DNA from 3 places in the Paraburkholderia sp. A1BS-2L genome. Region 3 is predicted to be linked to each of the others. Evidence: predicted binding sites of a transcription regulator. Region 3 holds the regulator's gene; each other region holds the start of a gene.
The links. The regulator FliA, encoded in region 3, starts transcription of late flagellar genes. The targets are predictions, from matches to a motif close to CTAAAGTTTNNNNNNNNNNNGCCGNTA.
Positions count from the first base shown of each region.

Region 1: the regulator FliA is predicted to act here: its motif matches at 6,244-6,270, upstream of P5W98_RS23555 (flagellin).
Region 2: the regulator FliA is predicted to act here: its motif matches at 5,880-5,906, upstream of P5W98_RS10030 (DUF4088 family protein).

Region 1 covers NZ_CP120429.1:1,902,542-1,910,254, forward strand. The annotation lists gene P5W98_RS23535 (penicillin acylase family protein) at 1-2,133, shown strand, start outside; gene P5W98_RS23540 (LysR family transcriptional regulator) at 2,200-3,438, opposite strand; gene P5W98_RS23545 (DUF4148 domain-containing protein) at 3,955-4,173, opposite strand; gene P5W98_RS23550 (sialidase family protein) at 4,636-6,021, shown strand; gene P5W98_RS23555 (flagellin) at 6,367-7,713, shown strand, end outside.
Region 2 covers NZ_CP120428.1:2,213,601-2,221,313, reverse strand. The annotation lists partial or broken gene panS (ketopantoate/pantoate/pantothenate transporter PanS) at 1-627, opposite strand, end outside; gene P5W98_RS10045 (MATE family efflux transporter) at 827-2,239, opposite strand; gene P5W98_RS10040 (RNA-binding S4 domain-containing protein) at 2,410-2,631, opposite strand; gene P5W98_RS10035 (ATP-dependent helicase) at 2,808-5,048, shown strand; gene P5W98_RS10030 (DUF4088 family protein) at 5,064-5,816, opposite strand; gene P5W98_RS10025 (AzlD domain-containing protein) at 6,002-6,325, opposite strand; gene P5W98_RS10020 (AzlC family ABC transporter permease) at 6,322-7,014, opposite strand; gene P5W98_RS10015 (AraC family transcriptional regulator) at 7,205-7,713, opposite strand, start outside.
Region 3 covers NZ_CP120428.1:3,072,343-3,080,055, forward strand. The annotation lists gene flgA (flagellar basal body P-ring formation chaperone FlgA) at 1-1,377, shown strand, start outside; gene flgM (flagellar biosynthesis anti-sigma factor FlgM) at 1,523-1,876, shown strand; gene P5W98_RS14090 (flagella synthesis protein FlgN) at 1,933-2,379, shown strand; gene P5W98_RS14095 (chemotaxis protein CheB) at 2,643-3,665, opposite strand; gene P5W98_RS14100 (hypothetical protein) at 3,913-4,200, opposite strand; gene P5W98_RS14105 (RNA polymerase sigma factor FliA) at 4,238-4,969, opposite strand; gene P5W98_RS14110 (MinD/ParA family ATP-binding protein) at 4,992-5,978, opposite strand; gene flhF (flagellar biosynthesis protein FlhF) at 5,971-7,713, opposite strand, start outside.

The DNA.
Region 1 (7,713 bases), on a different replicon from region 3:
GCCTATGTCGAGCAGGACAAGGCCACGCGTTTATTTCTTTATCGCGGCGACATGGCCGCCGAATGGCAGCGCTACGGCCCCGATGCAAAGCAGATTGCGACGCGCTACGCAGCCGGTGTGAACGCGTACATCGACTGGCTCGCCGCGCATCCGGAGCACATGCCGTATGAGTTCCGCAAGGTCGGCTACTGGCCCGCGCGGTGGTCGGCGGACGACGTCGTGCGCATTCGCAGCCACGGCCTCACGCGCAACGTGACCAGCGAGGTCGCGCGCGCGAAGGTGGCGTGCAAGAGCACGCTGGCCGCCGACACGATCCGCTTCGGCCTGCAGCCGCGGTGGCACGCGACGATGCCTGACGGGCTCGATCCGTGCCTGCCGGACGACGTGCTGAAGGTGTTCGAACTCGCCACGCAAAGCGTGCACGTGACGCGCGAATCGCTGAAGAGCGCCGACGCATCGACCACGGTGATCGCCGCCACGGACAATCCCGAGGAAGTGACTGAAGGCAGCAACAACTGGGTGATCGCGCCGGACAAATCCGCAACGGGCCGCGCGATCATGGCGAACGACCCGCATCGCGCCTATGCGGCGCCGAGTCTGCGCTACATCCAGCAGGTCAGCACGCCCACGCTGGACATCATCGGCGGCGGCGAGCCGTCCGCGCCGGGCATTTCGATTGGCCATAACGGGCACATCGCGTATGGGCTGACGATCTTCAACATCGATCAGGAAGACTTGTACGTCTATCAACTGAATCCGGCGAACCCGCACGAGTATCGATACAAGGGACGCTGGGAGCCGATGCGCATCGTTCACGAGCCCATCGCGGTGCACGGCGGCAAGACTGTCGACGCCGAACTCGCGTTTACGCGCCATGGTCCTGTGATCTACACCGAACCCGCGAAGCATCGCGCATTCGCGGTGCGCACGGCATGGCTCGAACCCGGGATGTCGCCGTACTACGATTCGATCCGCTATATGCGCGCGAAGAATTTTGCAGAATTCCGCCGCGCGCTCGCGACGTGGGGCGCGCCGACCGTTAATCAGGTCTATGCGGACGCGCAGGGCAACATCGGCTGGCTGCCGAGCGGGCTCGCACCGAAGCGGCCGAACTGGGACGGACTCCTGCCCGTGCCCGGCGACGGCCGTTACGAATGGGCCGGCTTCTGGCGACGCGACGATCTGCCGGCGGGCTACGATCCGTCGAGCGGCTATTTCACGACGTCGAATGAAATGAATCTGCCCGGCGGTTATCCCTATGCGCAGCGCAAGCTTGGCTTCGAGTGGACCAACGGGTCGCGTCATCAACGCATCGACGAAGTGCTGAAGTCGTTGCCGAAGGTGTCGATCGAAGACAGCGAGCGCTTGCAGAACGACATCGTGTCGATTCCGGCGCGCCGGCTCGTTGCGCTGCTCGCGCCGCTCAACAGCGACGATCCGCACACGCGCGCGGCGCTTGCGCTATTGCATGGCTGGGATGCGCAAATGGGCGCCGACTCGGCGCAGGCCGCGCTCGAAGAGGCATGGCTGAGCCGCCACCTCAGGCGCGCGTTCAAGGAAGCCGTGCTGCCGAAAGATGCGGCGCAAGCGTTCGGCGCGCCGGACACCGCGGTCATGCTCGACATGCTCGAACATCCGGATGCGCGTTTCGGCGATGACCCGCCCGCGAAACGCGACGCGCTATTGCTCGCGAGCCTGCGCGACGCCTACGACGAGATGGTCACGTTGCAGGGCGCGGACGCGCATGCATGGGCGTGGGGAAAGCTGCAGACGAACCTCAACGCGCATCCGTTCGCGGGTCTCGTCGACGACGACATGCGCGCGAAGCTGAACGTCGGGCCGCTGCCGAAGGGCGGCAGCGCGTACACGCCGAACCAGTCCACTTACCGCGAGCGCGATTTCCGGCAGACCAACGGGCCGTCGTTTCGCGTGATCGTGGACGTGGGCAACTGGGACAACTCGCGCGCGATGAACCTGCCCGGCGAATCGGGCGACCCGGATAGTCCGCATTATCGGGACCTGGCGCAGATGTGGCTCGATGGCCGCTATTTCCCGTTGCTCTACACGCGTGCGGCGGTGGAAGCGGAGACGGAAAAGCGGATTCATCTCGTGCCGGGGGTTAGCACGCGCTGAACGGGGGACGGGAAGAAAGCGCAACGACTCGAGGTGCCGCTTGACGAGTCATTCGCGCAATGCCCGTTACTTATTGCGGGCGCGGGCGATCTCGGCCGAGACGAGGCGAATCGCGTTGATGAGCTCGTGCGCGGCCGGCGAGGGCGGGCTGCCGGTGCGCGTGGTCAGGCCAATATCGCGGGTCGTGTCGCGCATGGGCACATCGAGCACGGCCAGCATTCCTGAAGCGCACTCGTAGTGCAGCTGCTGCGCCGAGAGCACGGCAATCATGTCGGTATGCAGCAGCAGCCCCCGAATGATGGCGAGGTCCGCCGTTTCGACCGTCGGCATCGGCGGCCTGATTTTCGCGCGGCGAAACAGCGTCTCGAACAGCCGCCGCGTGGGCGAGTCGCTGCGCGGCAGTACCCACTGGGCATCGCCAAGATTCTTGAGGGGGAGGTCCTTCACCTTGGCGAGTGGATGGTCGTGCCGCGCGAGGATGACCAAATTCTCCGACATCAGCTTTTCGTTTTCCAGGCCGCTGGTGGCATCGTTCACCCGCAGCGCACCCAGGATGAAATCGATGTCGCCCGCGTGCACGCCCGCGACCAGCGCTTCATAGGCGCTCTCGTCGGTGATCACGCGCACCTTCGGAAAGCGCGTGACGACGCGCGCCACGGCTTCCGGCAGGATCAGCGTGCGGCCGAGCGGCAGCGCGCCCACGGTGACGATGCCCTGGACGCTGCCATGCAGCGCGGCGACGTCGTCGGCGACGTGGCGCAATTCGTTCAACGCGCGGCGCACGTGCAGCAGGAAGGTTTCGCCGTCGGCCGTCAGGAGCAGTCCGCGCGGATGCCGATGGAACAGCGGAAATCCCGCGCCGATTTCGAGAATGCGCACCGCGCTGCTGACCGCGGGTTGCGTGACGTTCAACGCACGCGCCGCACTGGGCATGTGCCGGTAGCGCGCGAGCGTTGAAAACAACTGCAGCCGGCGGGTGTTGAGCAGGTAGGCCGGCAAGCCGCCTGCCCGCGTTGCGCGCTTGCGCGATTGGCGCATCGCACACCAGCTCGCCAGTTCGTTGAGTTCGGCGAACACCCGCTCGCTGCGCTCGAGCACCGCTCGCCCCACGGGCGTCGCGAGCATGCCGGATGGCTTGCGCTCGAACAGCGGCGCGCCCAGCGCGGTTTCGATCTGCTGCACGGCCCGCGTAATGGCCGACTGGGCGCGAAAGAGGGCGGTGGCGGCGCGGCTCACGCTGCCCATCTCGGCCACGCGCAATACCGCATACAGACACGCGAGATTAGGAAGGTCGTTGTTGTCCATGTCAGCGGTGTTCCATGGCCGTCGACTTTACCGGAACGCCGACGGGCAGGCTTGCGGCGTGCTTATCCAGGTATCGATTTCATTTATTGACATGTCTGCGGGGTAAGGCGCGGCGACCGCGTGAGCGGGGGCTGGCGGCGAGTCATAAGCCTTGTCGGACGGCCTTTCCAGGCATGCGGGAGAACGCGCCGAGCCGCGCCATACCTTTATTCGATTGATCGTTACATTGATGAGCAGGGTTTTCCCTTGCTGGTTCCGAAGCCGCGTTGCGCGCGGCGATCCTGTGCGCCGGCAGGATCGGCTTTTCGTCCGGGTGTTCCGGTTGGCGCGTTGATCGCGAAGCGTCACGGTATTTCCCGCCGCGATGTGCGCCGGATCGCGGCGGCGTAACGCATCTGTACTAGTAAATTAGTTATTCGAAATAATTCATGGATCGACGAGATTTGCTGTCGGCCCCGGGATCATTCATCGGTTTTGACGCGCTTCACGGGGAGCGCGAAGCGTGAAAAGGGAGCCTCAATGTGCCGGTGCTTCCGATTGATGCGCGAGTTTCGCTTCTGCGGCCCGCATGCTGGCCTCGTAGTTGTAGTCGGTCGCTTCGTATCCGGCTTGCTTGAGCTGGACATACTCGTTGCGAACCTGCGCGCGGGTCAGCGGCTGGGTTTGCGCGGCGAAACTGAGTGCCGGCACGGCGAGAGCCGATGCGACAGCGATGGCTTGAATCAGGGTTTTCATTTCGACTACCTCGGGAACATGGAGCGAAGCGACCGGCCTGTCTGGCGGTCGTTGAGTGAAGCTTAGGATTGGACGGTGAGGTAATAAATGCCCTGCGCCTCAATTCACTGTTCCTGCCGGAGTAAAAGTGCCCGGGCCGCTACGTTCCCAAACGTTGCATGAGGAGCGACTGATCCGATTTGTTACAAAAAATTTCAGTCTAACCGCTTTCGTGTGATCTAAATTCAAATGCACTTCCTGCAGATCGATGGAGCCGAAGTACGGCGTTATCGAAGGGGTGTGACCTAGGTAGCCAGCGGGAAAAGGCTGATAGCAGGTGGTGCAATTGCGTGACCGTCGCGCTGGCGATACCCGTGCTGACGGCCCATGGCTGTTGCGGGCCGCATAGAAATAAGGAGTCCTTTCATGCATCGCAACAAGTCTTGCGCCGTGCTGCTCGGCGTTTCGGCGGCTGCCACGCTCATGGTTAGCGCACCGGCCTCGGCCAGTCCCACACTGGTTTCGGGTCCAAGCCCCTTTGCCACGTGCACCATTGGCGGATCATCGAGCAGCACTGTCTTTGTGAATAGCGAGGTCGAGCCGTGGGTGGCCGTCAACCCGAAAAACTCGTCCAACCTCATCGGCGCGTGGCAGCAGGACCGCTGGTCGGACGGCGGCTCTCATGGCCTCGTTGCCGGCTTCTCCTTCGACGGCGGTCACACCTGGGGGCAAACGTCCTTGCCCTTTAGCGCATGTGCGAACGGGCTCGGATACGAGCGCGCCTCTGACCCATGGGTGTCCATCGGCCCCGACGGCACCGCCTATGCCGTCTCCATCTCGTTCAACAACTCCAACAACAGCAATGCCGTGGCCGCAGCGGTTTCCAGCGATGGCGGTCAGACCTGGGGAAACCTCAGCGTGATCATCGCCAACAACGAGCCTACCTTGCAGTACTTCAACGACAAGGAATCGGTGACTGCGAATCCGATCAAGGCCGGCGTGGCGTATGCGGTATGGGACCGGCTCGAACTGCCGAACGGCAACCCCTACGCGAATCTCCATACGGCCGCTTACCGCGGCCCGACATTGTTCTCGAAGACCGTGGATGGCGGCAAGACCTGGAGTACCGCCGCGGAAATCGTGAAGGTGCCCTCGCGGCAGCAGACGATCGGCAATCAGATCGTGGTCAATCAGCAGGACGGGACGCTCTACGACTTTTTCGATCTGATCACGCCGCCATTCAACCAGGGGGCAGGCAGGGTAGCGTTCATCAAATCCACCGACGATGGCGCCACGTGGACCCAACCTCAGATCATTTCGACGCTGCAAACGGTTTCGGTTTTTGATCCCAATTCCGGCACGCCGATACGCACCGGGGACATCATTCCCGAACCGGCGATCGATCCGGCGACGGGGCGGCTTTATGTCGTCTGGCAGGATTCGCGCTTCAATGGCGGGAAGTACGACGAGGTGGCGCTATCGACGTCCGCTGATGGTGGCAAGACATGGAGCGCGCCCATGCGGGTGAATACGCCTTCGGGCCGACCCGCATTCAATCCTGCCGTGCGGGTCAACCCTGCGGGCGTGGTGGCCGTCACGTACTATGACTTCCGCACGCTCAAGTCCACGGACACCACGCTGCCGACGGATTACTGGCGCATCACCTCGCCGCGCGGGGGCCAGAATTTCGGCAATGAATTGCATATCGCGGGGTCCTTCGATATGAAAACCGCGCCTTATGCCGAAGGGTACTTTATCGGGGATTATGAAGGGTTGGGTGCAACCGATACGGAGTTCGTGCCGTTCTTCGTGCAAACGACCGGGAATGCAAGCAATCCCACCGATGTCTTTGTAGCGCCAGCGCCGTAAATCGCTCGACTAGTCAATTGCGCCGGATCCGCGCGACCCTTTCAGGGCGCGCGGATTCGCGCGCGCCAACGATGGCTTGAAGGGCATGGACTGAAACGCCGGATTGATTATTCCAAAAAAATCAACTATTTGGCATTTGTTTTCGGCTATTCGGCGGCCATTTCCCGCGTGTCTGTCATGTCCCTGATTGAGCATAAGATCAGATTTTTTGCATATGTCCCTCTAAAGTTCCCTGGTGGGCGGTCGTTACCCCAAACATGGCGGTCGAAACAACGCGTTTGACAGTCCGCCGACGCCACGGCAGCCGTGGCGCAAACGGGCTCAGTCCCAATCAGGAGAATTTCCATGCTCGGAATCAACAGCAATATCAACTCGCTCGTCGCGCAACAAAACCTGACCGGCTCGGGCAGCGCGCTGTCGCAAGCGATCACGCGCCTCTCGTCGGGCAAGCGCATCAACAGCGCAGCGGACGATGCAGCGGGTCTTGCGATCTCGAACATCATGCAGACCCAGATCAACGGTCTGAACCAGGGCGTGTCGAACTCGAACGACGGCGTGTCGATGGTGCAAACGGCATCGAGCGGTTTGTCGTCGCTGACGAATAGTCTGCAGCGGATTCGGCAGTTGGCCGTGCAAGCGACGAACGGCGGCATGACCGATACGGACCGTCAGGCGCTGCAGCAGGAAGTGTCGCAGCAGGTTTCGGAAATCAACCGTATTGCGTCGCAAACGACGTACAACGGCATGAACGTGCTGAACGGTTCGCTCGGCGCAGTGTCATTCCAGGTGGGCGCGAACGTCGGCCAGACGATCAGCCTGAACCTCTCGCAGGGCGTTGCGGCATCGTCGCTCGGCGGCGGCGTTGTGAAGGCGGGTGACACGATCGCCTCGCTCGCGGTTTCGCTCGACTCGAACGGCAACGTCTGGCAAGCCGCGAGCGATGGCACCAACGCTGCATCGAAGGGTACGGAAGTTACGCAGTTGAACCTCGTTTCGGACGGCAAGGGCAGCTTCTCGGTGACCGATCAGAACGGGCAGGCCGTGTCGTTCTCAACCTCGGGTATGTTCGACACGACGACGACGCCTGGCCAGATCAAGATCAAGGCTGCTTCGAACATCGATCCGGCAACCGTGGCCACTGAAATCGACAAGGTGAACGCTCAGGCGCTGACCGCAGGCAGCCCCCTTGCTAACGGCACGACGCTCGGTACGCTGTCGGGCTTCGATCTTAATGCATCGACGGGTCTCGATAGCTCGGCCAGTCCGCAGTCGAGCGACGTCACGTCGATTACGGTGAAGTCGGACGGTAACTACGGTTATACGTTCTGGGATCAGAACGGCAACCAGCTCAGCGCGTCCGGCAATGTCGTTACGAAGGAATTCACTAGCGCTACAGCTTATAATCCGGCGACTCCGGCCGCTGCAAAACTCGGCACGCCGACTGCCGGCAATACGAAGTTCTCGGTCGCGTCGTCCGCCACGACGCAAACCGTCGACAAGGTCGACGTCAGCACGGTCCAGGGCGCGAACAAGGCCATTCAGTCGATCGACGACGCGCTGAACACGGTCAACAACATTCAGGCAACGCTTGGCGCCGCACAAAACCGCTTCACGGCGATCAGCACGGCGCAGCAAGCCCAGTCGACCGACCTGTCGCAAGCACAATCGTCGATCCAGGACGCCAACTTCGCG
Region 2 (7,713 bases), 860 kb from region 3:
TGCGTGCCGCCCACCACGGCCGCGATGATCGCGAGGATCGAGACCATCGAGACGAGCGGCAGAACGGGCTCCACGCGCCGCACAAGGCTGCCCGCGAGACGGTTCACGACGAGGGCCGACGGCAATCGGCAGCGCCACGATCTGCAGGATGCTCATGAGCATGCCGTGCACGTCCACGACGATCGAAGCGTCGACATAAAAGCGCGTGAGGAGCGGCGTCGCGAACACGCCCACGAGCGTCGAGAGCGCGCTGATCGTCACTGAAAGCGCGACGTCGCCGCGCGCGAGATAGATCATCACGTTCGAGGCCGTGCCGCTCGCGACGCTGCCCACCAGCGCCATGCCCGCGGTGAGGTCGGGCGGCATGTGCAGCGCGTGGGCGATGACCCATGCGGCCAGCGGCATCACCAGATAGTGCAGGACGATGCCGGCGAGCACGGGCGCGGGCCGCGTGAAGACGCGCTGGAAGTCGGCGAACGAGAGCGTCACGCCCATGGCGAGCATGATGATCGTCAGGAGCGTCGTGACGTGGGGCGTGACGGGCGCGACGACGCCCGGGTTGAAGTAGGCGAAAAGCGAGACGAGGACGGCCCAGAGTGGGAACAGTCGGGTAATCGGGGCAAGCATGAGCGGGGTGTTTATCGGGCGCTATGGGGCGTTATGGGGTGTTATAGGGCGCTATGGGGCGTTATAGGGCGGACCGGCGGGCGAACGGCGGGCGAACGGCGGGGTGTGCCGGGCCCGCTATTTTAACCATGCGTTTAACGAATCGCGCGGGGCTCTTCGGCGGCGCGCTGGCAACCCGCCCGAGCGGGCGCGTGCTGCCTCAGCCCGCGCGCGCCGCCGCCTCGATTTGCGACCGGCGGCTCATGCGATGAAAGCGCCATGTCATGAGCGCGGCCACGCTCGCGAGCCCGGCCGCGAGCCCCCACCAGAGCCCGAGCGCACCCATTCCGAAGTGGAACGCGAGCACATAGCCGACCGGAAAGCCGATGCCCCAGTAGCCGAGCGTAGCCGCCACCATCGGTATACGGGTGTCCTTCAGGCCGCGCAGGCAGCCGGAGCCCACGGTTTGCATGCCGTCGACGATCTGGAACAGCGCGGCCACGCCGAGCAGCGACGCCGCGAGCGCGACGGTCTGCGCGTTGGCCGGATCGTCGAGGTGCAGGTAGAGCCCGACGATCCAGTGCGGCGCGAGCACCATCACGAGCGCCGACATCGACATGAAGCCCACGCCCAGCGCCAGCGCGACGAAGCCCGCATGGCGCGCCGCGCGCGGCACGCCCGCGCCGATCCAGTAGCCCACCCGCACATTCGCCGCCTGGCCGATCGAGAGCGGCACCATGAACATCACCGAAGCCACGTTCAGCGCGATCTGGTGCGCGGCGAGCGGCGTTGCGCCGAGCAGGCCGGCCAGCAGGCCGGTGGCGAGAAAGAGCATCGATTCAACGGCGTAGGTGATCGCCACGGGCCAGCCGATGGCAAAAAGCTCGCCCATCAGCGGCGCAGTGGGCCGCCGCGCGACCACGAAGTGCTGATGCGAGGGCCGCAGATGCAGCAGCGCCATCAGCACGAGGGTGGTCAGCCAGACGGTGATCGCGGTAGCGACCGCGGAGCCCAGGAAGCCGAGGCGCGGCAGACCCCAAGCGCCGTGAATCAGCCCGTAGTTCAGGAAGCCGTTGAAAAACACGCTGATGATCGACACCCACAGCAGGCGCTTCGCCGCGCCGATGGCGGGCAGGAACGAGCGCATCAGCCCCACGCCGATCAGGCTGGCGGGCGCGCCCCAGCGCAGCACGGCCGCGTACTCGCCCACCTGGCGCGCGAGCACGGGCGGCTCGCCGAGCGCAACCAGCAGCGGCCCCGCGAACGACAGCAGCGCGAACGCCGGCACGGCCAGCAGCAAGGACAGCGCAAAGCCGGTCCAGTAGATGTGCGGCACCCGGTGCAGGTCGTCGGCGCCGCGCGCCTGCGCAACGCTCACGCTCACCGAGGTCAGCACGCCTTGCAGCACCGTCACCACCACGAAGAACAGGTTCGCGCCGAGCCCGCCCGCCGCGAGCGCGCCCGCGCCCAGCGACCCGAGCAGCACGGTATCGGTCACGCTCATGGCCATCTGCGAAAGCTGGGCGATGGCGAGCGGCGCGGCGAGGCGTGCGGTGTCGGCGGCGTGGCGTTTGAGCGAGGGCGGGGCGATGGCGCGGCTCGCCCGGTCGGCGGGGGCAATGGGTCGGGTCATGAAAAGCAAGCGCGGCGCGATAAATCGCGCCGCGCGTTCAGAAAGTGCGTTCGTATCGAGTTGGGAAGCTCAATGCGAGATTACGCTTCTTTCGGACAAAAAGCACCTGGATGGTGCATTCGCTTTCGAATCTATTTCATTTGGGCCATGCAGCCGCTGCGCTGTTTGCCTTACTCCGCTTCGCGCACGGCAATGCGCGTGTCGCCGAGCAGCACCGACTGGCCCGCGCGGATCTTGCACGTCTTGCGCAGCTCGACCTCGCCGTCCACCTTCACGGCGCCGGAGGCGACGATCTGCTTGGCCGAGCCGCCGCTGTCGGCGAGACCGGTGATCTTCAGGAGATTGTGGAGTTCGACGTAGTCGCCGGTGAGGGTGAAATCGAGATTGGGCATGGCGCAAAGGAAATCAGGGGCGTGCCGGGCAGGGCGCGCGAAGGGTGAGCATCATAAGCGATTGCAGCCGAGCGCGGGCGTGACGCCTTTGATTCAGCCGCGTTGCCGTCGCGCCCAAGTTGGACGCTGAATGGCGCCAGATCAAGGCAAGATCGGCGCTTGCGGACGAGAGGTGTATGAATATACAGTATGCGTCGCCGTGTCGATGCCCGACCCGGCCCGCACACTGCTCATTTTCACCGGATACTGCCGCGCCTGCCTTGTCCACCGTCTCCACTGCCTCTCTCGCCGATTCCCCCTGCACGAGCGATATTGCGCCCGAGGCGGCGCCGTATCTCGCGAAGCTCAACGACGCCCAGCGCGCCGCCGTCGAGCACGGCGGGCCGCAGGCGTTCGCGCCGGGCGCGGCGCTCCCCGCGCCGCTGCTGGTGATCGCCGGCGCGGGTTCGGGCAAGACCAACACGCTGGCGCACCGCGTCGCGCATCTGGTCGCAAACGGCGCCGATCCGCACCGCATCCTGCTGCTGACCTTCTCGCGCCGCGCGGCGCAGGAGATGACGCGGCGCGTCTCGCGCATCGCGGCCGGGGTGTCGGGCGCGGCGGCGGCCCTGGCTCAGGGGCTCACCTGGGCAGGCACCTTCCACGGCATCGGCGCGCGCCTGCTGCGCGAATACGCCGAGCAGATCAGCCTCTCGCCCGCGTTCACGATCAACGACCGCGAGGACTCCGCCGATCTGATGAACCTCGTGCGCCACGAACTGGGGTTATCGGCGAAGGACAAGCGCTTTCCCGCGAAGTCGACGTGCCTCGCGATCTACTCGCGCGTTGTCAACACCGGCGATTCGCTCGCGAACGTGCTCGCACGCTCGTTCTCGTGGTGCCTCGAATGGGAGCCGCAACTGCGCGCGCTATTCGCGGCCTACGTGGATGCCAAGCAGAAGCAGAACGTGCTCGACTACGACGACTTGCTGCTCTACTGGGCGCACATGGCGGCGGAGCCGGCCATCGCGGCCGATCTGGCGGGACGCTTCGACCATATCCTCGTCGACGAGTATCAGGACACCAATCGCCTGCAGGCGTCGATCCTGCTCGCGCTCAAGCCCGACGGGCGAGGCCTCACCGTGGTCGGCGATGACGCTCAGGCGATCTATTCGTTTCGCGGCGCGACGGTGCGCAATATTCTCGATTTCCCCGCTCAGTTCGATCCGCCTGCGCGCCAGGTCACGCTCGAGCGCAACTACCGCTCGACCGAGCCGATTCTCGCCGCTTCGAACGCGGTGATGGACGCCGCCGCCGAGCGCTTCACCAAGAACCTGTGGACCGACCGCGCGTCGCAGCAGCGTCCGCGCCTGGTGACGGTCGCCGACGAGGCCACTCAGGCGCGCTACGTCGTCGAGCAGATCCTGGAGGCGCGCGAGGGCGGCATGACGCTCAAGCAGCAGGCGGTCCTGTTTCGCGCCGCGCACCACAGCGCGACGCTCGAAATCGAACTCGCGCGCCGCAACATCCCGTTCGTGAAATTCGGCGGCCTGCGCTTCCTCGACGCCGCGCACGTGAAGGACGTGCTCGCCGTGCTGCGCTGGGCCGAGAATCCGCTCGACCGCGTGGCGGGCTTTCGCGTGACGCAACTGCTGCCGGGCGTCGGGCCCGCGACGGCGGCGCGTCTGCTCGATCAGGTCGCGGCCTGCACGGGCGCGTACCGCGCCGCGCAGGCGCTCGCCGCATTCGCGCCGCCGCCGCGTGCAGCCGAGGACTGGCCCGCGTTCGCGGCGCTCGTCGATCAGCTCGGTATGCGCGCAACGCCCTGGCCCGCCGAGTTCGAGCGCGTGCGGCGCTGGTACGAGCCGCATCTGGAGCGCAATCACGAAGATGCCCAGGTGCGTCTCGCCGATTTGTTGCAGATGGAGAGCATCGCGAGCACCTACGTGTCGCGCGAGCGCTTCTTGACCGAGCTCACGCTCGACCCGCCCGACGCCACCAGCGCCGAGTCGGCCGATCCGCTTCTCGACGAGGACTACCTGATCCTCTCGACGATCCATTCGGCCAAAGGCCAGGAGTGGCGCAACGTGTTCGTGCTCAATGGCGTGGACGGCTGCATTCCGTCCGATCTCGGCGCGGGCAGCGACGAGGAACTGGAAGAGGAGCGGCGTCTGCTCTACGTGGCGATGACGCGCGCGAAAGAGGATCTGCACATCGTCGTGCCGCAGCGCTTTTATGTGCACAACCAGGCCGCGAGCGGCGACCGCCATGTGTGGGCGTCGCGCACGCGCTTCATCGCTGCAGGGATGCTGCCGCTCTTCGAGTCGCGCGCCTGGCCGCCCGCGCCAGTGGCAAGCGCGCCGAGCGCGGCGGGGCTGGCCGCCGCCGCGCGCGCGAAGGTCGAGATCGGCGCGAAGCTGCGCAAGATGTGGGAGTAGGGCGGGGTTGCGTTTTCAGCTGCGCGGCTGGTTCTTCGGCGGCGGCACGAAAAAGTTGCGCAGCCAGGCGGCCAGGCGCGTGAATACGTCGTCGGGTTCCTCGACGAAAATTTCAGGCTTCAAAAGACGCAGGTATTCCATGATCTGCTGCGCTTCCTGCTTCTGGAACGTGCCGTGCGCGATGGCCAGACGCAGCAGGCCGCGCAACTCGCCCAGACGCTCGCGCGCGAGGCTCCCGCTTGCCTGCTCGCAGCCGATCTTCGCTTCGTAGACGCGCTGGCGCACCGACTCTGCGAGCCGCCACGCAGGCGTCTGCATGGCCTCTTCGAGTCTCTGGATATCCTGCACGCCGGACTGGATCTGTGCGGCGAGCGGGTCGATCAGCGCCTCCCCGGCGTCCGCCTCGCGGACGATCGCGGCGGCCCACTCGCGGCACTGCTTCGCGCGCTCGTCGGGCGTCCATTCGGGCCGCGACGCAAAGCCAAAGCCGAATTCGCCCGCCTGGCGCAGCAGGATCGACACGACCTCGGGAAACTCCTTGTCGAGCGTGCGCTTGGCCCACGCGTACTGCCCGCCCTGCAAGAGCCGCTGCACGGCCTGCTCGGTGAGCGGCGTCATGTTGTCGAGCAGCTTCGCGCGCAGGAAGTCCTCGAACGACGGCGTGAGGAACTGCGGGTCGAGCTTGAGCGAGACGCGCAGGAACGCATCGAAATCCTTGCGCAGCGACGCAAGCGTTTCATCCTTGATATTGAGGGTGATCTGCCCCATGGTGGTTGCCCCGTGTGTTCCTCGCGATACCTGTCTGTCGCGCCAATGCAGGCCTCGACGGTTTATCGGCGCAGCGGGGCGAAACTTGAGGCGGGGCAGACAGGGATGGACAGGGATGGACAGGGATGGACAGGGATGGACAGGGATGGACAGGGATGGACAGGGATGGACAGGGGCTGGCAGCCTCAGCGCAGCACCACGCCCTGCCAGAGGAAGAACACGCCCAGCCCCACGGCAATGGTGAGGAGCGGCCGTTTGGTGAGCGCGCTCACGGCAATGGCCGCGAGCGCGCCGACGAGCTGCGGATTGCGCCACGTGAGCTCGGCGTGCTGACCGTGGGGCGACACGGCCATCGGCACGATGATCGCGGTGAGCACCGTGACGGGCACGAAGCCGAGCGCGGTGCGCACGATCGGCGGGAACACGAGCCGATCGCCCAGCACGAAGACGGCGGTGCGCACCGCCACGGTAATGACGGCCATGCCGAGAATCAGGATGACGTAGTTCATGGGCGGCCTCCAGCGGTGTGTGCATCCGCGCTTGCCGCGTTCGTGCGCGGCTTGCGCGGCAGCGAGAGCGCGACGCCCACCGCCACGCCCGCGAACACGGCGCCGAGCAAGCCGAGCTTGTACGGCCAGCCTTGCCAGAAGAAGGCGAGCGTGCCTGCCGTGGCGGCGGCGGCCAGATAGCGCACGGCCACGAGCTGCGGCACGACGATGGCGATGAACGTGGCGACCATCGCGAAGTCGAGCCCGAGCGACTGCAGCCCCGGGAACGCCGCGCCGAACAGCAGGCCTGCCGCGGTCCACAACTGCCAGTTCAGGTACATCGACAGGCCCGAGCCGAGGAAATGCCACGGCGAGACATCGCCGGGCGCATGGCGGCGGAAATACGCCCAGGCGACGGCGAACACCTCGTCGGTGAGCAGGCCGCCCAGCACGAGGCGCCAGCGCATCGGCAGATGCGAGACATAGGGCGCGAGCGTGGCGCTGTAGAGCACGTGACGCAGGTTCACGATGAGCGTGGTGGCCCAGATCACGGCGAAGCTCGCGTGCGAGGCGATCAGCCCGAGCGCGATGAATTGCGCGGAGCCGGCGAACACGGCGAGCGACATTAGCTGGCCGTGCCAGAGCGACAGCGGGCCCGAGGTGACGAGCGTGCCGAAAATGACGCCGAAGGGCGCGGAGCCGATCATCATGGGGATCGTGTCGCGCGCGCCGGCGACGAATTCCTTGAAGCGATGGGGGTGACGGGTCAAGCGAGTCTCCAGATGGGGAGGCCAGCATAGCGGCAAGCGACGTGCGCGGCTTGTACGTTCTTGCGGCGCGCCCGCTTCAGGCCGCCCATGCCATTGCCGGTGGGCGGCCTCGTGCGCGAGTGATTGGGGACTAATTCGCCTGCCAGCGGCCGGGCGGCACGCCGAACATGCGACGGAAATGCCGCGTGAAATGGCTCTGGTCCGTGAAGCCGCTCGCGGCGGCGACCTCGGCAACCGAGGCGCCCGCGCGCAACGGCCCGAGCGCGCGCTGCAGCCGCAACTGGGTGCGCCACGCGTGCGGCGGCAGCCCCGTGGCCTGGGTGAACAGGCGCGTCGCGTGAAACGCAGAGAGACCGACCGCCTGTGCGAGATCGGCGACGCGCAGCGGTTCGGTGAGATCGGCGGCCAGCAGCGCCTTCATGATTTCGACGCGCGGCTCGTTCGCGGCGGACTCGAGCCGCGCCTCGCGCGCGTGCGCGTGGCGGGTCAGGAGCGTGGAAAGCGCGTCGAGCAGCGCGCCTTCCACGGCAAGAAGGTCGGGCTGCGGTGCGTCCGGTGCGCTTTGAGTGCCCGGTGCGGCCGGCACCAGTGCGAGTTCGGTACGGCGGCGGTCGGCATCCGCCTCCAGCAATTGGTGCG
Region 3 (7,713 bases):
GCGCAGCGCCGTTCGATCTCGCGTGCGCTTGCGCTCGTGCTTGCGGCGCTGGCCGTGAGCGGCGCCGCGCACGCACAAAGCGAAGCCGAAGCGGCTGGGCAGCAGATCTATATCGCGGGCCCCGGCGACCGCGCGGGCTCGGACGCCGCGCGGATGAGCGCGATGCTCGCGCAGGGCGGCGGCGCGGGTTCGAGGGGCGCTGCGGCAAACGCCAGCGCGAGCGCTAACGCTTACGCCCAGAACGCAGCCATGCTCGCTCGCCGCACGCAAAGCGCGCAGCAAGATCCGCAGCAGGATTTCGCGCAAGCGCAAAACCAGCCGGGCATGATCGCGATCCCCGGGCCCGGCGAGCGCGGCCGCGCGGGCGAAGCCGCCACGCCCGAGATCGTCACGATTCCCGCGCCGGGCGCACCTAACACCGCCGGCGCGGCCACGCCGCGCCCCGCGCTCGCGCGCGCCGTTCAACCCATGCGCGTGCCAGCGGCGAATGCATCTGCGAATGCGTCTGCATATCCGGCTGCCGCCATGAGCGGCAACGCAGGCACGGGCGGATTGCAGCGCGTGAATGTCGTCAGGCCGTCTAGCGCGGTCGCCCCGGTCGTCGTCGAAACGGCCGCGCCGGCTGCCGCCGCGAAGCTCTCCACCGTGCCGGTCACGCGTGCGCCGGCTGTAACCGCCGCCCGTTCCGCGCCCACCACGCCCGCCGCAGTCGCGAGCGCCGCGGCCTATGGGCAGAGCGCGCAACTGCCGCCGGGCCAGGAGGACGGCGAACGCATTCGCGCCACCGTGGTCGCCTTCCTCCAGCAGCAGGCCGCGGGCTTGCCGGGCAAGGTGAGCGTGAGCGTCGGGCCGGTGTTTCCGCGCGGCCTCGCCGCTTGCGCCGCGCTCGAACCGTTCATGCCGCCGGGCGCGCGCATGTGGGGCCGCACGACGGTGGGCGTGCGCTGCGTCGGCGCGAAACCGTGGACACTCTATGTGGTGGGGCGCGTGGCCGTCGACATCACCTATTACGTGGCCGCCCGCCAGATCGACGCCGGCCAGACGCTCTCCGCCGCCGACTTCATGCCGCGCGAAGGCGACCTCGCAAGCCTGCCGCAGACCATCATCACCGACCCTACGCAGGCCAACGGCGCGGTCGCGCTCGCGCGCATCACGGCAGGCTTGCCGCTGCGCACCGACATGCTGCGCAGCGCCTCGTCGGTGGTGATCGGCCAGACGGTCAAGGTGGTCGCGGTGGGCTCGAACTTCACGATTTCCGCCGAAGGCAGCGTGCTCAATAACGCCGCGCCAGGCCAGATGGTGCGCGTGCGCACGGCCGGCGGGCAGATCATCAGCGGCGTCGTGAAAGATGCCGCCACGGTGCAGGTGCAGATTTAGGGCAGGATTGCCGGTCCGGTAAAAAATGCGGTGCGGCGGCCATGTGGGCAAGGACACGTAACAGCATGTAACGGCAGGACTTTCGCGCTAAAGTTCGCGCGCAGCGTTGCCGTTATCAAGGCCATACGGATCAGGAAGCCCAATCGTGAAAATCGACACCTCCAACCGCAATGACGCGCGTTCGCTCCAGGATGGCCCGGCGCGCACGCAGCAAGGCGAATCCGCGAGCGCGCCAGGCGCGGGCGGCACGGCATCGGCCGGCGCGGCATCGAGCGCCATCGGAGCGGGTACTAGCGCAGACGCCAACGTGAGTCTTTCGTCGCTGTCCTCTTCGCTGCGCTCGCTCGCGGCGAGCGGCGCCGCCGACATCGACATGGGCCAGGTCCAGTCGATCAAGGACGCCATCAAGAACGGCACGCTGCAGATCGACGCCGGCAAGATCGCCGACGGCATTATCGAAACCGCGCGCGGCCTGCTCAAGCCGGCCTCGGGCGGCTAAATCGCAGGGCGCGGGCGCCAGGCTGTCCCGCAACCCGCATTTTCAGGTGGTCCCGGATGAAAGACGCGCTTCTCGCCACATTGATCGACGAACACGCCGCGGTTGAGGCGTTCGCCTCGCTGCTCGCCTTCGAGGAGAAGGCGCTCACGACGGCGGACGGCATCGATGCGCTGCCGCAGATCGTCGAACAGAAGACGACGCTCACGCAGCGCATGGCGGGGCTCGAGAAGGTGCGCGACGCGCAACTGGCCGGGCTCGGCCTGCCGGCCGGACGCAAGGGCATCGAGATGGCCTGCGACGGCGACGCGCGGCTCGCGGGCCAGTGGGCGCGGCTCTTGGGCTCGACCGAGCGCGCGCGCCGGCAGAACCTGACGATCGGCATGATGGTTCGCACCCGCATGGAACATAATCGCCGGGCGCTCGCGATTTTGCGGGGCGAAACCGGCAACGGCACGTCGATGCTGTACGGGCCGGATGGACGCCTGCCGGCGTTCGGGCTGTAACTGGCCCTTGTTCCTCGCGTGGTTGGCAGTTGCGTGGGGAATTGAAAAGCCGAAGCACGGGGGCTTCGGCTTTTTTGTTTCCGGGTGCTAACTGCGAGGACAGTGGATCTGGTGCTGTCGGCGGTGATGGAAAATTCTGCTCTGACTTTTTGGAAATAACGCGCGCTCCGGGATGGGCTGTGGTCGGCCGAGGCTGCCTCAGGCGGCCGCTTTACGCCGCTCAAGCCGACATCTTACAGCCTGCAGACGGGCGTTCCCGCAGGTCAGAATCCTCCGTCGGGATCGGGCTCTACCAGATTAGTTAGCGCGCGTAGCCATTCACAAACCTGTGTGGACTCCACTTCTATGCCTTGGATCTTGCTGTTCAGGCTCGCAGTCAAGTCGATGCGCTCCTTGTAGACAGGCGCGTCTCTCAGGCGCTTCGCAAGCGTCGCTTCTTCGGTAAGCGAACCGAACAGAGCCGAGAGCTGTGTCTCCCTGGAGTCAGCTTGTTCCGCAAGGAGACTTTCTGCGGAAAAAGCATGTCCCGCGCGGCATCTGAATCGCATCATTCGTTTGTCGCGCAGCTCGTAAAGGGCGCTTCGACAAATAGGACAATTCAGACCACATGGACTGCTCATCCCTTCGAGCTTCCACCAGTCCTGAAGATCGAAGATACCCTCGGCGATCCGGTTTTCGATATCGATAAGTTCATCGAGATTACGGTCCTCATTGGGCTCCGGGTCGTCATTGGCGAGACGAACGAAAAGTGCTGCCATCTCTGCCAATTTGCAGCAGTAATCCACTTTGACGTGGGCGAGAGCGCTTTTAGGCATCGAGGCCGCTGTTGCTTCGGAAGGCTCCTGCACAATGGCGGTGCCGCCCCTGTCCTTGACTGCAAGCAAGCCAGCCGTACCGTCGTCAAGCTGTCCGGTCAATACGACTCCCACCACGGCTGGGCCATAAGAGATGGCCGCCGACCGGAAAAGCGGATCGATAGCGGGCCGTGTGTGATTTTCCTGAGGGCCATGAGACAGGCGTATATATCCTCGCTGCACAAGCATATGGCGATCCGGTGGCGCCACATAGATTCGCCCCGGCTCGATTAGCTCGGTGTTCTTGGGATGTATGGCCTTCAGTCGTCCCGCGTTGCTGAGAATCTGGGGCAGCATGCCCGGGCTGTGAGCGCCCACATGCTGCGTGATAAATACTGAAGATGGGAAATTCTCGGGAAGTAGCGCGATCAGCCGCGAAAGCGCGTTAATCCCGCTCAATGAGGCGCCAATGACGAATATGCGTCCTTTCATAACTCGCCCCCAGCATGCCCTGTTTCGATAGCTGATGATGAGCGAGTGGCGGCAGACGCGGTTGATATGTGTCAATGAACAAGGTTTGGGCGTTTCACCGGGATGTTCGTCGGTTTGCCTGTGTGCAAAGCCACGATAGACGGACTGCTGAGCCCCTATACCTGCCTTTCAACGCTTGGTGGTCGACTGTCAGCAGTGGGTCGCGAAACGACTTCCCCACAAATCAGCAAAAACCATAAAAAACATTTCACCCCTGATCAACCTCCGGCCAAAGCCCTGGAAACAGAAACGGAAGGCTCTTCAAGGGCAGTCCAAAGGAAAGATCGCCTCGCGGCGAAGACGCATTCAGCGATCCAAAGTCGAGCAGCGTGCGTGTAATCCGACGCGCCAGCACGTCGCTCACACTTGGCATCTGAGCGAACTCAGCGCGCGTCACGGCGCGCTGCAGCATCACGAACCCCATGGCCGGCGCAGTCGTTTCCGGCTTGATGACGGACTTCTCGAAGCGGTTGTCATCATGACGCGATGTACACATCCATGTAGGGTTTGAAACCCCTCGCCACTACGCCCGACTAATGCTCCGTCCCCGCCCATGACATCTCGCGCAGCCGCGCCCGCAAGCGTGCCACCGCCTGGCTGTGCAACTGGCACACGCGCGACTCGCTCACCTCCAGCACCGCGCCGATCTCGCGCAGGTTCATGCCGCGCTCGTAATACAGCGACATCAGCAGCTTCTCGCGCTCGGGCAGCCGCTCGATCGCCTCGACTAGCGCGCCGCGCAGGCTCTCGTCGAGCAGTGCCGAGAGCGGGTCCGAGTGATCGACGCGATAGCGGTCGAGGAACGGCTCGTCGTCGGCGGAGCGGTCGAAGTCTTCGTAGTAGATGAGCTGGCTGCCGTGCAGGTCCTGCAGCATGCTCTGGTACTCGTCGAGCGGCATCTGCAGATGCTCGGCAATCTCCGTCTCGCTCGCCGAGCGGCCAAGCCGCTGCTCCACCTGATGCACCGCGCTTTCCACTTCGCGCGAGGTGCGCCGCAGGCTGCGCGGCAGCCAGTCGTTGCTGCGCAGCTCGTCGAGCATGGCGCCGCGAATGCGCTGGCTCGCGTAGGTCTCGAACTGCGCGCCCTGATCTTCCTTGTAGCGATTCGCAGCGTCGAGCAAGCCGATCATGCCGGCCTGGATCAAGTCGTCGAGATCCACGCTCGCGGGCATTTTCGCCACGAGCTGCAATCCGAGCCGCCGCACGAGCGGCGCGTACTTCGCGAGCACTTCGGCCTGCGAAATCTTTCCTTGAGCGTTATACATCTGGCTCTCCTTCCTGTGTCCGTCACACGTGCCGATGCGCGTGCACGGGCGAATCCGCCCGCCATCCCGCATAGGCCGTCGCGCTCGCGGACGGGGCGTCCGTGGCGGATGAAACGAATGAATTCGCCGCTTGCTCCGGACTCGCCGGCGCGCCCGCCGATGCCAACAGCGCGGGGCGCAGCGGCCAGTGCGGCAGTTCGGCCGCCACGTGGCGAAAATCTCGCGCGGCAGCCGTCGACGGAAACGCATCGACGATGCAGCGCGACAGTTGCAGCGCGCGCGGCATGTGCGGATCGGCGGCAACGCTGCCCGCGCGCTCCAGCGATACCGCGAGGTAGCGGCTCGCCACTCCCGCGAGATTCTCGAGCGCGGCTTGCGCGTCGGCGGCGCTCGCCACGTGGTTCGCAAGCACGCGGAACTGCCCAATCGCATGCGCGAAATGCAGCCGCTTCATGCAGGCGTAGGCGTCGGTGATCGCCTGCGCGGTCACGCGCATCACGATCAGCACGTCGTGCGCGTGCAAGGCGAGCGGCGAGAGCGCGCCTTCGGCGTCGAGCCGCGCGTCGATCAGCACGAAATCGGCGGGACCGGCCAGCAGCTTGCTCAATGGCGCATCCAGCTGCGCCCCCACGCACTGCTCGCGCGGCGCGGCCAGCACGCCGAAGCCCAGCGCATGCCGCGCCACGGCCTGGTCCAGCGCAATCTCGCCGCGCATCACCGCCGCGAAATTCGGCGCGAAGTTTCCTGCGAGGCTTGCGGCATTGCCGCGCGCTTCGTTGCTCACGCCGCGCATGCCGCCGCCGAGCTGCGCACTGACCGAGCGCGGACCAAGGCACTCGTCGATCACGAGCACGTCCTTGCCCAGCGCGATCAGCGCGGCCGCGAGATTGATCACCACGGTCGTGCGCCCGGGTGCGCCGTGGCCGCCGGTCACGGCGATCACGCGCGAGCCTTCGCGCGCGAGCAGCCGTCGCAGGCCTTCTGCCTGATCGATCACGAACTTATCCAAACCGGACCTCGGGAGCTTGCGTGGCCGAGCGCGTCGAGAGCGCGGAGAGCAGCGCGGGAATATCGTCCTCGTGCGGCACGAACGGCGAGCGATCGCGCGGCACGCAGAACGCGCTGCGCACGAGAAAGCGGCGCGTGGCCACGTACAGGTTCTCTGGCACCTTCTGGCCCGTGGAGACGTAGTGCACCGGCAGCTTGTAGCGCAGCACCGTGTCGAGCGTGCTGCCGAGGTTGGTCGCTTCGTCGAGCTTGGTGAGGATGCAACCCGCGAGCGGCGAGTTGTCCGGGCCGTGCTGGTACGCCTGCACGACTTCGTTGAGCGTGTCGCCGTGGCTGGTCGCCGAAAGCAGCAGCAGGCGCTGCACCGGGCGCCCCGTGCCGCACAGCATGGCGATCTGGTCGGTCACGGCGCGGTCGCGCTGGCTCATGCCGATCGTGTCGATCAGCACGATGTGCTTGTTCTTGAGCTCGGTGAGCGCGAGTTGCAGATCGGCGCCGTCACGCACCGCATGCACCGAGACGCCGAGGATCTTGCCGAAGATGCGCAGTTGCTCGTGGCCGCCGATGCGGTAGCTGTCGGTCGTGAGCAGCGCGACCTTGCTCGCGCCGAAGCGCATCACGCAGCGCGCCGCGAGCTTCGCCGTGGTCGTGGTCTTGCCCACGCCGGTCGGGCCCATCAGCGCGAATACGCCGCCGCGCTCCATGAGCGCTTCTTCGTCCTCGAGCACGGGCAGGTTCGATTCGAGCACCGACTGAACCCACTCCATGCCGGCCTCTTCGGTTTCCACGCTGGGCAGGCGGTCGACCACCATCTTCACGAGCTGCGCCGAAAAGCCGGCCGCGAAAAGCTGCTTCGTGAGCGCGCCCTGCATCGGGTTGCGGCGCTGATGCTCGCCCCACAGGAGACCCGCGAACTGCTCTTCCATCATGCCGCGCATGGAGGCGAGCTCGTGCATCACGGTTTCGTTGACGACCTGCTCGATGCGCGCGCGGATCGCTTCGCTCACCGTTTGTGCGGTGCTGGGCGCGGCGGGTTGTGCGCTCTGGGCGGCCTGGGCCGGGTTAGGGGCGCTTTGAACGCTTTGAGCGGCGGGCGCCGGGCCGGCCGCATCGGGGCTCTGGCCAATGCTGCGGGCCGCGCGGCGCGCCGCGACGTGCGCAGCCTGGCGCGCCCATTCGGGCGTGTTCGCGTCGATATCGGCGCGATGCGTGGGGTCGGCGGCCACGCCGAGGCCCTTCGCCATCGCGGCGGCCGGCGTCATGCCCGGCTGGGCCGTGTCCCGGTTCGCTTGCTGGTTCGCTTGCTGATTCGCGATACGGCGCGCGTGGTCGATCAGCCAGGGGTTCGATTCGGCCATCGTGCGCGGTGCGTCCTGGGACTCGACTGCGGGTTGCCTGGCTTGCTGGCCCGCCGCGGCACGCGAAGCGGAGAACGGCTTTGCCGCGGCTTCGGACGCTTCGGCGCTCAGCTTTGCCTGCGTGGCTTGTCCGAGAGAGACGGCGGTGTCGTCGCTGTCGCTGTCGTGGTTGCCTTCATCGGCTTCGCCTTGTGCCGCGGCGTCCGCCCCAGCGGCGTCGCGCTCCGCGCCCACCTCCGGGCTCGCGCCGAACACCGATGAGAACACGTCGGGCATGCCGCCGCTTGCGTAAGGGTTGCCAGCGGTCGCCGCAGTGCTGGCGGCAGGCGGTGCGCCGATCGCGGCGCGCGACGGCTTCGCCGCGAAGCCCGCGCCAGC